Regions from separate parts of the Conexibacter stalactiti genome, predicted to be linked through region 1. Evidence: riboswitches for the same ligand, from Rfam matches in the RefSeq annotation. Region 1 holds a riboswitch; each other region holds the start of a gene.
What was found. A riboswitch is a leader RNA that binds a small molecule or an ion and turns the genes downstream of it on or off. The one in region 1 is predicted to bind cobalamin.
Positions count from the first base shown of each region.

Region 2: linked by a shared signal. The riboswitch ahead of R7226_RS07730 (prenyltransferase/squalene oxidase repeat-containing protein) and the one ahead of R7226_RS28385 (hypothetical protein) in region 1 are both predicted to bind cobalamin.
Region 3: linked by a shared signal. The riboswitch ahead of R7226_RS14455 (ABC transporter substrate-binding protein) and the one ahead of R7226_RS28385 (hypothetical protein) in region 1 are both predicted to bind cobalamin.

Region 1 covers NZ_JAWSTH010000132.1:9,724-14,645, reverse strand. Annotated here, with positions in the region: gene R7226_RS28390 (DUF4430 domain-containing protein) at 1-473, opposite strand, end outside; gene R7226_RS28385 (hypothetical protein) at 470-2,020, opposite strand; cobalamin riboswitch at 2,070-2,206, opposite strand; gene R7226_RS28380 (cob(I)yrinic acid a,c-diamide adenosyltransferase) at 2,310-2,873, shown strand; gene R7226_RS28375 (phosphatase PAP2 family protein) at 2,928-3,773, opposite strand; gene R7226_RS28370 (FKBP-type peptidyl-prolyl cis-trans isomerase) at 3,911-4,516, shown strand; gene R7226_RS28365 (pyruvate dehydrogenase) at 4,627-4,922, shown strand, end outside.
Region 2 covers NZ_JAWSTH010000014.1:4,122-9,043, forward strand. Annotated here, with positions in the region: gene R7226_RS07720 (DUF2149 domain-containing protein) at 1-62, opposite strand, end outside; gene R7226_RS07725 (MotA/TolQ/ExbB proton channel family protein) at 59-679, opposite strand; gene R7226_RS07730 (prenyltransferase/squalene oxidase repeat-containing protein) at 717-2,387, opposite strand; cobalamin riboswitch at 2,475-2,635, opposite strand; gene R7226_RS07735 (class I SAM-dependent methyltransferase) at 2,683-3,525, opposite strand; gene R7226_RS07740 (helix-turn-helix domain-containing protein) at 3,596-4,024, shown strand; gene R7226_RS07745 (hypothetical protein) at 4,219-4,922, shown strand, end outside.
Region 3 covers NZ_JAWSTH010000035.1:21,248-26,169, forward strand. Annotated here, with positions in the region: gene nagA (N-acetylglucosamine-6-phosphate deacetylase) at 1-1,133, shown strand, start outside; gene R7226_RS14450 (hypothetical protein) at 1,246-1,851, shown strand; cobalamin riboswitch at 1,862-2,020, shown strand; gene R7226_RS14455 (ABC transporter substrate-binding protein) at 2,103-3,164, shown strand; gene R7226_RS14460 (class I SAM-dependent methyltransferase) at 3,161-4,021, shown strand; gene R7226_RS14465 (FecCD family ABC transporter permease) at 4,026-4,922, shown strand, end outside.

The DNA.
Region 1 (4,922 bases):
CACTGCAGCGTGACCGGGTAGCGCTTGCCCTCGGCACCGTGCGCGAACGGCTCCGGGAACTGGCCGACGACGGCGCCGATCTGGCTCGATGCGCTCCAGTCGTGGCGGTCCCACCAGATGCGGTCGCCGCCGTGCACCTCGAAGTCGGCGGCGCCCTCGTCGCCGAGGATCCCGTTGACCCAGTAGAACCAGTCGACCTTGCCGTCCTCGCCGCCGCCTTCGACGCCGTCGATCGACTGCACGAAGCCGCCGCCGTACCGCGTTCTGACGTCGAAGTTGCGCTCGGTCAGGCGCATCACCGACTCCGACTCCGCGACGTCGTTCTGGATCTTGGCGCCGATCACTCTTCTGCCGAAGTCGGTCGTCACGATGACGCGCGCGTCACCGCTCTTCTCACCGGCGCCGGCACCGCAGCCCACGGCAGTCAGAGCGAGCGCGGCCAGGCCGGCCGCGAGTGCACGACGATGAGTCACGGAATCTCCTTCTCGCAGGCGTTCGCCCGCTTGCACCAGAACCAGACGACCGACTGGCCGCCCTTCAGCAGACCGCTGCCGAACGGGCCCGACGGATCGGCGGCGCCGGCGCTGCCGAGGCGGCCGCCGACGGCGTAGACCCAGCCGGCCTGACCGGCGGCGCGCTTGCCGGCGATCGACGTGACGTAGAGGCCGCTGCCGTCCGCGGCGCGGCGGCCGCAGGAGCCGAAGTCGGCGAGTTTGACCGACGGGCCGCCGCCGTGGGCGACGGCGAGGAGCGCGGCCAGCGGCGTGCCGCCCGCGACGGCGCAGCGCTTGCGCCCGACGCCCGCGGTAGTCGCGCTCGCGGCGACGGTGCGGCGCGCGAGCGTGCTGCCGCTCGCGCCGACGACGCGGACGGGGACGCGCGGGGCGGCCGCGGCGTGGACGACGGCGCCGGGCGTGCCGGGCACGGCGTGTGCGCCAGATGCGACCGCGGCGCTCGCCGCCGCCCGCTCGGCCACGGTGAAGCGGACGACGAGCGGCTTGGCGCTGTTGCCGGCGCCGTCGGCGGCGATCACGCCGAGCGTGTAGCGGCCGGGCGCCAGCCGCGCCGGCAGCAGGTAGGACCAGCGTTCGCGGTCGGCCGCCTGGAACCAAGGCGCGCCTCTCCTGGGACATCTGACGAAATCCTCGATGCGGCCGACGTACGCGGTGCAGCGACCGTCGTGGCGACGTGCCAGCCGCAGCTCGACGATCCCGCCGTCGAGCCCTCTGGCGACGCCGCGCAGCGCGCGTGGCGCGCGCGCCGGGGCGAACGTCTGCCCGTCGGAGATCCCGCGCACCGACAGCAGCGGCGGCGTGCGGTCGCTGCTGCCGCAGCGACCGTCGGCGCAGAAGAGGCGCGCGGACGGCGTGCTGCCCGTGCGCGTCGCACGCAGCGTGCTCTCGCCGCGCTTCAGCGTCACGCGCGCGTTGCCCTGCGCATCCGCTCTGACCGGCGCGGCGCCGCCGCTGACGGTCGCGCCGGCGGCCGGCGTCGTTCTGCCGTCGGGGCCGAAGGAGATGACCTGGACGGTCGGTCTGGCGTTGCGCGTGCGCGGCGCGACCAGCCCCAGCGGCGCGTTGGTGCAGTTGAAGTCGGGGCCGCTGGTGCAGACGAACAGCAGCAGCTCGTCGCCGTCCTGCAGCTCGGTGTCGCAGAGGCCGGTCAGCGACGATCTGTCGTTGACCCACAGCGTCCAGTAGTCGTTGGCGCTGGCCGGTCTGACGCCGTCGATCGCGTCGACGGCGTAGCCGAGCCCTCTGAAGTAGGAGGCCGTCCACTCCCCCTCGGTCGCCTGCTCCAGCGCGCCGGCGGCGCTCGTGCCGCTGCAGGCGTGGGCTCTGTCGCCGTCCTTGACGACGGCGGCGGTGGTCGTCGTGACCGGCGTGTCGACGAGCGTCCCGCGGGGACCCTCGACGCGCACCGTCACGTCCGCCGGGCGCCCGGCGGCATCAGCGAGCGGCGCCGCGAGCGCGGTCACGGCGAGCGCTCCGATCAAGGAGCCGAGGATCGTGCGGGACATCTGTGCACCCCTTTCCGCGAGGGCGTCTGAGTCAGCGGCCGGGGGCTCTGTCTCCTGGCTCTCGGGCCGACCGTCTCGCGCCTTCCCGGTGCCATTGGCCTTCCGGTGGCCGGCGCCCGTGCGGCGCCTGCGAACGGCTTCCCCGATCACAGTGGCGGGTCCGCGCCGGATTCGCACCGGACTTCCCATCGCCACCGACCTTGAACGGCGCCGATGGTAGCGCTCAGGCCGCCGCGACGACGTTGCAGAGCGGCTTGCCAGCCGCCGAAGCAGGGGTAGAGTGCTCCAGATGACCGTCAATCTGACGCGCATCTACACGCGTCTCGGCGACAGCGGCGAGACGCACCTCGGCGACATGAGCCGCGTGCCGAAGACGCACCCGCGGATCGAGGCGTACGGCACCGTCGACGAGCTGAACGCCCATCTCGGCGTGGCGATCGCCACCCCCGGACTGCCGCCGCGATACGTCGAGTGGCTGAGACGGATCCAGAACGACCTCTTCGACGTCGGCGCCGACGTCGCCGTCCCGCACGGCGGCGACAAGGAGCGGCTGCGCGTGCAGCCCGAGCAGACGGCGTGGCTGGAGGAGCGCTGCGACGAGGTCAACGCGACGCTTGCGCCGCTGCGCTCGTTCGTGCTCCCGGGCGGGACGCCGGGCGCGGCGCAGCTGCACGTCTGCCGCACCGTCTGCCGCCGCGCCGAGCGCGCCGCGATCGCCTGCGGCGACGAGCTGGGCGAGCAGGTCGTGCGCTACCTCAACCGCCTCTCCGACCTGCTCTTCATCCTCAGCCGCGGCGCCAACGGCAGCGAGGAGCCGCTGTGGCAGCCGGGCGCCGGCCAGCAGCAGCAGTAGGCGGCGCGCTCAGCGCCTCGACCGCGCCGGCCGCGCGCTGAGGCGGCCGCGCCCTCAGCGCCGCGTCAGCACGCTGAGCGCGGCCGCGAGCGCGAGCGCGACGGCCGCCAGCGCGCCGGCGCCGAAGACGAAGACGGTGTGCTCCTGCGCATAGGAGACGACCTGCTCGGGTCGCGCGAGCAGCACCATCGCGCTGAGCAGCGCGGCGCTGACGGCCGTCACGCCGGCCGGCGCGAGCGTCTCGCGCAGCGGCGGCGCGTCGCCGTCGGCGCTGCGCAGCGGCCAGCGCGACTGCGCCCACGACAGCACCGCGACCGCCAGCAGCGCCCACAGCGTCGCGACGAGGAAGCCGCCCAGCACGTCGCTGGGGTAGTGCCACGAGAGCGTCAGGAACGAGAAGGTGACCGCGACGGCGAAGACGGCGCCGAGCGCCCCGACCCACGGGCGCCACCGCGCCGGGGCGACGAGCACCGCGCAGAGCGCGATCGACATCGACGCGGTCGCATGGCCGCTCGGCCATGCCGCCGGCAGGATCTGGCCGCCGTCGACCAGCAGCGACGACCAGCGGTCGCTCGCGAGCGCCGGCTTCAGCAGCTGCGTGGTGACGTTGGCGCCGAGCAGCACGATCGCGACGGCGGCCGCGGTGCGCGGTCTGCGCCGCAGCAGCGCGACGACGACGAGCGCCGCGACGAACCAGACGAACGTGTCCGGGTCGCAGAGCGTCGCGATGAACTGCGCGACCGGATGGACGCGCGGGCCGTCGAGGTTGCGGAAGCCCTGCAGCACGACGGCGTCGAGGTGGTGCACGGGGCCGACGAAGACGACCGCCAGGTAGACGAGCGGCAGCAGCGCCGCGATCGCCGCGGCGCCCGCGAGCGCGAGCTGCGTTCGGCGTTCCATCTCGTCAGGGTAGCGAGCGCGCTCCTCCGGCCCGGCGCGGCGGCGTTGCCTAAATCGAGCATAAAACGTCGTCATTCCACTTAAGTGTCGGTGTCGGACCGGCGCATGGATGATGGTCGCTCCGGTACATTCCGGCCGTGACCACTGCGCGAGCAACTCGATTCCTTGCGGTCGGCATCAGTGCCGCCGCCCTTCTGTTCGCCGGCTGCGGCGACGACGACAACTCCACCGAGACGTCCGCGGCCGCCGACACCGCGGCGGCCACCTCGACGACGGCGAGAACGACGCCCGCGGATCCAGCCGCGACGCCGATCAGAAACCCGTTCAGAGAACCGAGACACGAGGCGCACCCCGGTGAGAGAGTCGACCAGCTGATCATCAGAGACGTGACGGTCGGCGACGGCGAGGAGATCCAGGCCGGCGACACCGCAATCGTCGACTACTACGGGACCCTCTACGACAACGGCAGAAAGTTCGACGCCTCCTGGGACCGCAGAGAGCCGCTCGAGATCGCGATCGACAACGGCGGCGTGATCGCCGGCTGGTGGCAGGGCATCCCGGGCATGAGAATCGGCGGTCGCCGCACGCTCATCATCCCGCCGGCGCTCGGCTACGGCGATCAGGAGCAGGGCGGCATCCCGAGAAACTCGACGCTCGTCTTCACCGTCGACCTGCTCGGCATCAGACGCGCGGCCGCACCCGGCGTCGCCGCCGATCCGGCCGCGCAGGCGCCGGCCGGCTGAGCCGTTCACCACAACGCAGCCTTCCGACGGGCCCGGGCGACCGGGCCCGTCGCAGTTAAGACTCAACGAGCGTGGTTGGAGAGCGGCACGGGCGGGCACCTACAGCAACGATGGCCCCGGGCAGACAGACGATCGCCGAGCAGTTCGTCGAGGTGCTGCGTCAAGCCGGCGTCGACCACATCTACGGGCTCGTCGGCGACAGCCTCAACCCGATCGTCGACGCCGTCCGCCGCAGCCCCGGGATCGAGTGGGTCCACGTCCACAACGAGGAGGCGGCCGCCTTCGCGGCCGGCGCCGAGGCGCAGCTGACCGGCAGGCTGGCCGTCTGCGCGGGCTCCAGCGGTCCCGGCAACACCCACCTGATCCAGGGCCTCTACGACGCCCACCGCAACGGCGCGCCGGTGCT
Region 2 (4,922 bases), on a different contig from region 1:
TCGAGCGGGTCGCCGGCGGCGTCGTCGAGGTTGCCGTGGCGGCCGAGCCCGATCCGGCTCATGCGACGGCCTCGGCCGCGCGTTCGAGCGCGGTCAGGTCCTCGGTGTACATGCGCGTGCGCGTGAGCGTCAGCGCGAACGCGACGGTGCCGACGAGCAGGCCGACGACGGTTGCGGCGAAGGCGATCCGCAGATCGCTCGCAAGCTGGCCGATGTCGCCGTCGGAGAGCGCTTCGAGGCCCGGCGCGAGCGGGATCAGCGTCCCCATCAGGCCGATCGCCGGACCGGCGCGCACGAGCATGCGCGTGCGGTCGAGCCGCTTCTGCACCGCCAGCTCGAAGTCGGCGAGCGCGTGCTCGGCCGCCTGCGGTCGCGCGGCGCTGACGGCCGCCGCGAGCTGCGTGACCGCCGTCGCGGCGAACGACGACGGCGCGTGGGTCGCCAGCTGCGCCGCCTCGCCGGGGCTGGCGACGGCGCGTGCGGCGAGCGCCCGCAGCGGCCACCGCCGGCGGCGGCCGCGACGCTGCGATGCCTCCATCGCGAACCGCCCGCACTCCAGCGCGCACGCCAGCAGCGCGGCCAGCGCGAGCAGCAGCACCGGGATCGCGAGCACCGAGACGAGCTGCGCGAGCGCATCGCCGATGCGGTCGTGCAGCGAGACGGCGAAGGGGAGAGTCATCGGGGTTCGCTCCATCGGTCGGGTCGTCGCATCGGAGTCATGTGGTGAGCCGCCGCTCCCACAGGCCGCCGCCGGCGGCGGCCATCAGCAGGGCTGTCGCGATCGCAAGGGCGAGCTGCGGGCCGGTGTCGCCGCCGCGCTCGGCGCCGCGCAGCCCGTAGGCCCCGGCGAGCGCGCCGCCGTCCGCGCCGGCCGCGGTGCCGCCGCCGACGACGAGGCCGGTCACCCGCTCACCGCCGTCGCTGTCGCCGTGCTGCGACGCGTCGCGGCCGTCGCCGGGGCCGGGGGCAGCGCCGGGTTCATCGGCGCTCTCCGGCGCGGGCGCGGCGTCCGGCTCATCCGGCTCGTCCGCCACCCCCGGATCGCTGTCGGCGGCGTCGCGGTCCTGCTGCGCCTGGGTGCGCTCGCGGCCGCGTCTGGGCGTCGCGCGGGTCACGCGCGTCTGCCGCACGCCGCCGATCGTCGCGCCCTTGCTGTCCGGCCGCGGGCGGCTGAAGTTCGGCGCGCCCTCGCCGCCGCCGCCCGCCAGCACGCCGCCGCCGGGCGCGCGCTCGTCGCCGCCGCTGCCGCCGCCGGTCCCGCCGGCCGGTCTCTCGGGCGAGGGCGCGTTGCGCGGGTCGGGCGACCTGCCGCTCGGGGGGATCGCGGCGATCGGCAGGTAGCGGCCGCTGTATGCCGGCAGCGAGTACGACGTCATCCACATCGGGCTGGCGTCGTTGTCGGCCTTCCAGGCGATGTGGCCGTCGTCGCGCTGCAGCGAGGCGAGGAAGTCGAGCATGCTGCGGCCGGATCTGACCCACGCGCGAGGGTCTTCGCCGACCGCCCACAGCCCTTGGGCGACCCACGCGGTCGAGCCGGAGTTGCCGGTCTGCTCGCGCAGCAGCAGCGGGAAGCCGCCGTCATCGCGCTGCAGCGTGCGCAGCCACGCGAGCGCTCTGTCGACCGCCGCGCGCGAGGGCCCGTGCTCGGTGCCCGCACCCGCGCCGACCCGGCCGGCCGCGCGCAGCGCCTGCAGCGCCGCGCCGGTCATGTCCGTGCTCTCGTTCGTGTGCGCGGCGACGTCGGACCAGCTGCCGCTGTCGTTCTGCGCGGTCAGCAGCCAGTCGGCCGCGCGGCCGATCGCCGCCTCGACGGCCGGCTCTCTGACGAGCGAGAGCGAGAGGATCGCGAAGACCGTCGTGTTGACGGGGGAGTCGGCGCCGGCGCTGCCGAAGGTGCGCGAGAAGGCGCCGCTGTCCCGCTGCTGGCGCAGGATGCCCGCGACGAGGTCGACGCCGCCGAAGGCGCGCGGGTCGGTGCCGGCGGCGTTGACGACCAGCAGCGTGCGCTCGAGGTCGGTCGTGTTCGCGAGCTGGCCGGCGGCGGCCTCGATGCAGTCGAAGACCGAGCGGTAGCCGTCGGGGCGGAACTGCTCGCGCGGGTTGACCCCGGCAGCCGCGAGCGCCAGCGCCGTCCACGGGCTGGCCGTGACCGGGTCGGCCTCGCCGCCTGGAACCATCGGGAAGCAGCCGTCTCTGCGCTGGTGCTGCTGCATGTAGGCGACCGTGCCGTCGAGCACCCGGTCGCCCGACTGCGCCGGGGCGGGACCGCTCGCGAGCAGCGACAGCGCCGCGACCGTCGCGGCCAGCAGCACGAGCAGCAAGACGAGCGCCGACGGGCGTCGCGGGGCGGCACGCGCCCGCTGCGGGACCTGCGGATGAGGCGGCACGACTCGGTTCCTGCTCCTCTGCTCCGAACGGCCCGTTGCGCGAGGCCGCGTTGGCGGAACCCGCGCGGCCTATGGGCAGCGTGGGCCGAGTCGACAGGTTTTCGGGCTTGGATGCCTGCGGCGGCTCGCCTTCCCGGAGCATCGCTCCAGTGGCATGTCGAACCGTCGCCTCGCATCCCCACCGCTGCGCGCCAGCTCCGGATTCAGACCGGATTCCCTGACCCTTGTGCTTCGGGTGCGATCGACTCGCGGGCGGAACCCTACACCGGCCCGCCCGCGACCCGCGCCAGAGCGGCTAGGCCCGCGCCCCGATCGTCCAGCAGGCGGCGGTGAAGCGGACCGTGTCGCCGTCGACGTATGGGTCGAAGGCAGGGCGGACCGACTCGACGACCCGCGCGCGGGTCTGTTCGTCCTGCTCCTTCAGCGCGATGCCGACGGGGCCGAGCCGGGTCACGTAGGGGACGAGCTGCGATGCCGGCATCGTGAGCGTGACGTCGAGCGGCTGGAGGTCGATCGCGCTCCAACCGCCGTCGGCGAGGATCCCGCGGACGCGGTCGGGGTCGGCGAACCCGAACTGGCCCGGCGCATCCGGCTCGCTCACCGGCAGGTCCGGCAGCAGCGGCGCGGCGGCTCGCGCGGCGGTCGTCATGAAGGGGTTCTCGGCCGGGCCGCGCCAGGCGATGAAACGCAGCTCGGCGCCGTCAGCCGCCGCGCGCCGCAGGTTCGCGAACGCCGCGACCGGGTCAGCGAAGAACATCACGCCGAAACGGGAGATCAGCAGGTCGAAGCTCGCCGGCTCGAACGGATGGGTCTGGGCGTCCCCGAGCACGAAGCGCGCCGAGAGGCCCGCTGCCTCGGCCCGCTCTCTGGCGGCGGCGAGCATCGGAGCGGAGATGTCGATGCCAGTGCAGCTGCCGCGCGGCCCGAGCCGTCGCACCGCCGCGAGCGTCGTGGCGCCGGTTCCGCAGCCGACGTCGAGCACGCGGCTCTCCGGCCGCGCCGCGACCACATCCGCCAGCAGCTCCTCGAACGGCTGGAAGAGGCCGTCGAGCTGCTCCCGCGCGTCCACCCAGACGCATCCTGAGCGACCGTTCCACAGCGCCGCGTGCTCGTCCTCGGTCTGTCGCGTCTCGTTCATCGTCGTCGTCTCGCTTTCCTCGGGGCGGTACGGCTACAGTGCCAGCTCAAGTCGACTTGAGGTCAAGCGGATGAGCGAATTGGACATCGGCGAGGTGATGAAGCGCTCCGGTCTGCCCGCCTCGGCGCTGCGCTTCTACGAGCAGAAGGGCCTGATCGCCTCGATCGGCCGGCGCGGCCAGCGCCGCCAGTTCGACGCCGCCGTGGTCGAGCGCCTGGCGCTGATCGCGATGGGCCGCGCCGCCGGCTTCTCACTCGACGAGATCGCGCTCATGTTCGCCGCCGACGGCAGCCCGCGCCTCGATCGCGACATGCTCGCCGCGAAGGCCGCCGAGCTGGACGAGCGGATCCGCGAGCTGACCGTGATGCGCGACGCGATCGCCCACGCCGCCGACTGTCCCGCGCCGACCCACATGGAATGCCCGACGTTCCGCCGCCTGCTGCAGGCCGCCGCTTCCGGCGCGATCCGCCCGGCCCGCCCGCGGCGGCCCGGCGTCTGACGGACGCAGAAGCGGTCGCCGAGCCAGATCTCGACGTCTGCGCCGAGCGGTGGGCGATGCGCCGAAAACCATTCTTGACTAAACCGGTAGAGAATGTAGTATTGTTTTTCGAGCAAGTGGAGCGCTAGCTGCCACCGGCGTCGATCCGGGGTCGCGCTCCACACCGTCCGACCGCATCCGTCAGGAGCATGCACGTGCCGAGCCGTCTCCGAGTCCTGCTTGTCCTCGCGATCCTGAGCGCGCTGCCGCCGGCTGCCGCGATGGGCGCGTCACGTGCGGCGAGACCGGCGCCGGCGCGGCTGACGCTGACGCAGGTGAGAGCGAGCGGCGCGCGGCTGACGATCCAGGGCCGTGCGACGCTGCCGACGCTCAGCGCGAGACAGCGCCGCGGAACGCGGGTCGCGTTGACGCTGAAGGACGCGCGGCGCGGGGTGGAGCGGTTCAGCGCGCCGCTCGACGCCAGACGGGCCTTCAAGCTGACGCGGACGACGCGGCTCAGCGGCCGGCTGTCGCTGACGGCGCGCGTGACGATCGCGGGCAAGCCGTCGGGCAGAGCGCTCAGCCGCACGCTCACCGTCAGCGCGGCGTCGAGAGGGACGACGGGACCGGGCGCGGGCGGCGGCAGCGGCGGCGGCAGCGGCACGACGACGCCGGGCACGGGGCCGGGGGCAGGCCCCGCGCCGGGAGGCAGCCCGATCGACCCGGGGCCGAACGCTCCGCAGGGCACCCCGCTCCTCGGCACCTTCGCGATCGAGCCGGGCGTCTCCTACGTCAACGGAACGCACAGCGGCTCGTGGTTCCAGATGGTCACGCCGGTCGGCTCCAACTTCGTCAACGCCGACTCGAGATCGCGCAACAAGGAGTACACGCTGCTGGACCCCGGCACCGACGGCGGCCT
Region 3 (4,922 bases), on a different contig from region 1:
AGCTGCGCGAGCCCGGCCCGCGCCCGGTGTCCCCCGATGGCGAGCGGATCGAGCTGGACGGGCAGTGGCTGCTGCCGGGCTTCGTCGACCTGCACGTGCACGGCGGCGACGGCGCCCAGTTCAACACCGACGATCCCGCCGAGGTGCAGCGCGCCGCCGCCTTCCACGCCGGGCACGGAACGACCGCGCTGCTGGCGACGACCGTCGCCGCGCCGGTCAACGAGCTGCTCAGCGCGCTCGACGCGATCGGCGCCGCCTCCGCCGCGCCGCGGCCGGGCGCCGCCGAGGTGCTCGGCGCGCACCTGGAAGGACCGTTCCTGAGCGCGATCCGGCCCGGCGCGATGGAGGCCGCGCACTTCATGGCGCCGGTCGGTGAGAGCCGAATCGACGTGGGCGGCGCCGGCGCGATCGCGCCGCTCAGCCACGCGGCCGAGCGCTTGCTCGGCCACAGTGCGCCGCGCTCGATCTCGCTCGCGCCCGAGCTGCCGGGGGCGCTGGAGCTGACGCGCCGCGCCGTCGCGCGCGGGCTGCTCGTCTCGCTCGCGCACAGCGATGCCGACTACGGCCAGGCGGTCGCGGCGATCGAGGCCGGCGCGCGCGCCGTCACGCACGCCTTCAACGCGATGCGGCCGCTGCACCACCGCGACCCCGGACTGCTCGGCGCCGCGCTCGACCGCGACGAGCTGACCTGCGAGGTGATCTGCGACGGGGTCCACGTCGACCCCGCCGCGGTGCGGCTGCTGATGCGGTGCAAGGGCGCGGCACGGACGGTGCTCGTGACCGACGCGATCGAGGCGACCGGGCTGCCCGACGGCGACTACCGCCTCGGCGACCGCGCGATCCGCGTCCGCACCGGCCGCGCGACGCTGCCCGGCAGCGCGACGATCGCCGGCGCGACGCTGACGATGGACGCCGCCGTCCGCAATGCGGTCGCGTTCGGCGGCGTGACGCTCGCCGACGCGGCGCGGATGGCCGCGACGACGCCGGCGGAGCTGCTCGGGATCGGCGATCGCAAGGGCTCGATCGCGCCCGGCCGCGACGCCGACCTCGTCGTGCTCGACCGCGACCTCGCGCTCACGCGCGTGCTGGCGCGCGGGGCGTGGGTCGACGCAGCCGCGCGCGTCGCGTCCTAGCGCGCCGGCCGCGCCGTCGCGCGCGGACGCGCCGGCCGCGCGGAGAACTACGGCCGTCGCCGCGTAGGCCGCGCCGATGACGAGCGCGTGCGTCCACGCGAGAGTTCACGGCATGACCGCCCCGCTCCTGCTCGACGAACTGATCCCTCACGCCGACGCGGTCCGCACCGAGCACCTGCTGATCGACGGCGACCTCGCGCAGGTCTACGACGCCGTCCGCGCGGCCGACTTCATGCGCACCGCCGAGCAGCAGCCGGTGCGGGCGCTCTTCCAACTGCGCGCGCTCGGCGAGCGGGTCGTCTCGACCGTTCGCCGGCGCCCGTTGCCGGCACCCGCGCCGACGGCGACGATGCGGCTCGCAGATCTCGGCGCCCACGGCGAGTGGGTGGTGCTCGGCGAGCGGCCGCCGCACGAGATCGCGATCGGCGTCGTCGGGCGCTTCTGGGCCGGGGAGACGAGCTGGGAGACGATCGACGCGCGCGACTTCGCCGGCTTCGAGCGCCCGGGTCTCGCGAAGATCGCCGCCGGCTTCTCGCTGCGCCCGTACGGCGCCGGGCGCGTGCTCGTCAGCTACGAGTGCCGCACGCTGGCGACCGATCCGCAGTCGCGCCGCGCCTTCCTGCGCTACTGGCGGGCGCTGTCGCCGTTCATCGGGGTCGTGCTGCGCACCCAGCTGCGGATCGTCGCGCGCACGGCGGCCGAGCGCGCCGCACGGTAGGGTCCCGGGCGAGCCAGTCGCACCCACCCCGTGGGTCAGGGAATCCGGTGAGAAGCCGGAGCTGACGCGCAGCGGTATGGGGGACGGGCGGAGCATCGGCCACTGGACCGGCAACGGTCTGGGAAGGCGCTCCACCCGGACGATCCCGAGCCCGAAGACCTGCTGGCTTGCGGCCCTCCGCATGCATCGCAGCGGGCGGCCGGATCGTCCACAACGGGCCCCGCGACCGGGTCCCAGATCGAAAGGCCAGCGTGTCCCCGCGCGCCCTCACCCTCCCCACGCTCTCCGCCGTCGCCGTGCTCGCCGCCGGCCTGCTCGCCGGCTGCGGCTCCGACGGCGACAGCCCCGCCGCGACCGCCGCCGGCAGCCCCACGGCCGCCGCGACCACGGCCGCCGCGCCCTCGACCAGCTACCCGGTGACGCTCAGGAACTGCGCGCGCGAGGTCGTGGTCGAGCGGGCGCCCGAGCGCGCCGTCTCGATCAACCAGCCGGCGACCGAGCTGCTGCTGACGCTGGGGCTCGAGGACCGCATGGCCGGCAGCGTCTCCTGGAGCGACCCGGTCACGCCCGCGCTCGCGGCGGCGAACGCGAAGGTCCCGGTCATCAGCAGAGACTTCGCCTCCTTCGAGCGCGTCCTGAAGGTCGAGCCCGACTTCGTCTACGCGACCTTCGACTGGTCGTTCACCGACGAGGGCGTCGCCCCGCGCGACCGCTTCGAGAGACTCGGTGTGCCGACCTACCAGTCCTCCAGCGAGTGCGGTGGACAGACCGCGCAGCAGGCCGACGAGCTGACGCTCGACGACCTCTACACGGAGATCGCGGAGGTCTCGCGGATCTTCGGCGTGCCGGAGAGAGGCGCGGCGCTGGTCGAGTCGCTGAGAGCGCGGATGGCGAGAGCGTCGAGCGACCTCGGCGCCGAGGACCTCTCGCTGATGTGGTGGTACTCGTCGTCGAAGACGCCGTACATCGCCGGCTGCTGCGGCGCGCCCGGGATCGTCACGCGCGCGATCGGCGCCAGAAACGCCTTCGCCGACAACAGACAGCTGTGGCCGGAGATCGGCTGGGAGGCGATCCTCGACCGCGATCCCGACGTGCTCGTGCTGGCCGACCTGACGCGCGGCGACGAGGGCGACAGCGCTGAGGCGAAGATCAGATTCCTCGAGTCCGACGCGGTCGCCAAGCGGCTGACCGCCGTCCGGAACAGACGCTACATCGTGCTCTCCGGCTCCGACATGGACCCGTCGCTGCGCAACGTCGACGCGGTCGAGACGGTCGCCGACGGGCTGCGCAGACTCGGGCTGGCCGGCAGATGAGCGCCGCGCCGGGGTCGCCGGCCGCGGACGAGGCGATCGCCGCCGCCGACCTGCTCGCGCGCTGGGACGACCAGCAGGCGGCGTACATCGCCGATCGCGAGGGCCGCTTCCGCGTCATCGCCGAGGTGCTGGAGCTGACGCTCGGGCCGGCGCCGCTGGTCGTCGACCTCGCCTGCGGGCCGGGCTCGCTCGGCGCGCGCCTGCTCGACGCGCTGCCGGGCGCGCGCGTGGTCGGGATCGACCACGACCCGCTGCTGCTCGACGTCGCGCGGCGGGCGCTCGGAGAGCGCCACGGCGACCGCCTGACGCTGCTCGACGGCGACCTGCTCGACGCCGGCTGGCCGGCGGCGGTCAGCGCCGCGCTCGGCGACGCTGCCCCGGACGCCTGCGTCTCGACGACGGCGCTGCACTGGCTGAACCCCGACCAGCTCGTGCGCGTGTACACGCAGGCGGCGGAGCTGCTGGCGCCCGGCGGGCTGCTGCTCAACGGCGACCACTTCCGCTTCGACGATCGCTCGCCGACGCTGAAGCGGGTCGCCGCCGCACACGACGAGGCGACCCAGCGGGCCGGCCACGCCGCCGGCGCGCCGACGTGGGAAGCGTGGTGGGAGGAAGCGCGCTCCGGTCCCGGCGGAGCCGCGCTGGTGGCCGAGCGCGAGCGCCGCTTCGCCGGCCGCGACGCGCCGCCGACGACCGCCGTCGACTTCCAGCTCGCGGCGCTGGCGCAGGCCGGCTTCGCGGAGGTCGGGACGGTGTGGCAGCTCTTGGATGACTACGTGGTGATGGGGCGTCTGCGGCCTGCGGCCTTGATGCCTTCCGCGAACTCGCCAGAGGCTCCTTCGCGCGCGTCGGAGTGACTCCATGCGCAGCGTCGCTCTTTCGCTCGCCGGCCTGCTCCTGCTCGCCCTCTCGATCGCCGTCGCGATCACGATCGGGCCGGCCGAGATCGCCGTCGGCGACGTCTACGCCGTCGTCGGCCAGCAGCTCGGCCTCGGCGACGCCGGCCTGTCGCGGATCCAGGAGGGGATCGTCTGGGATCTGCGGCTGCCGCGCACGCTGCTGGCGGCCGTCTGCGGGGCGGGGCTGGCGATCTGCGGCGCGATCCTGCAGTCGCTGCTGCGCAACCCGCTCGCCGACCCGTTCGTGCTGGGGATCTCCTCCGGCGCCTCGACCGGCGCGGTGCTGGTGATCGTCGCCGGCGTCGGCGGCGGCGCGATCGCGCTCTCGACCGGCGCCTTCGCCGGCGCGCTCGTCGCCTTCGGGCTGGTGCTGGCGCTGGCGGCCGTCAGCGGCGGCGGGACCGACCGCGTCGTGCTCGCCGGCGTCGCCGGGACGCAGCTGTTCATGGCCGTGACGACCTTCCTCGTCTTCTCCTCCGCCGACGCCGAGCAGACGCGCGGCGTGCTGTTCTGGCTGCTCGGCTCGCTCGGCGGCGCCGACTGGCAGGACGTCGCGCTGTGCGGCGCCGTCTGCGCGCTCGGGCTGGCGCTCTGCCTGTCGCAGTCGGCGGCGCTCGACGCCTTCGCCTTCGGCGAGGACGCCGCCGGCGCGCTCGGGATCTCGGTCGCGCGCGTGCGCGCGCTGCTGCTGGTCGTGACCGCGCTGCTGACGGCGACGCTCGTCAGCGCGGCCGGCGCGATCGGCTTCGTCGGGCTGGTGCTGCCGCACGCGGCGCGGCTGCTGGTCGGCCCCGGCCACCGACGGCTGCTGCCGGCGACGGCGATCGCCGGCGCGATCTTCCTCGTCTGGGTCGACACC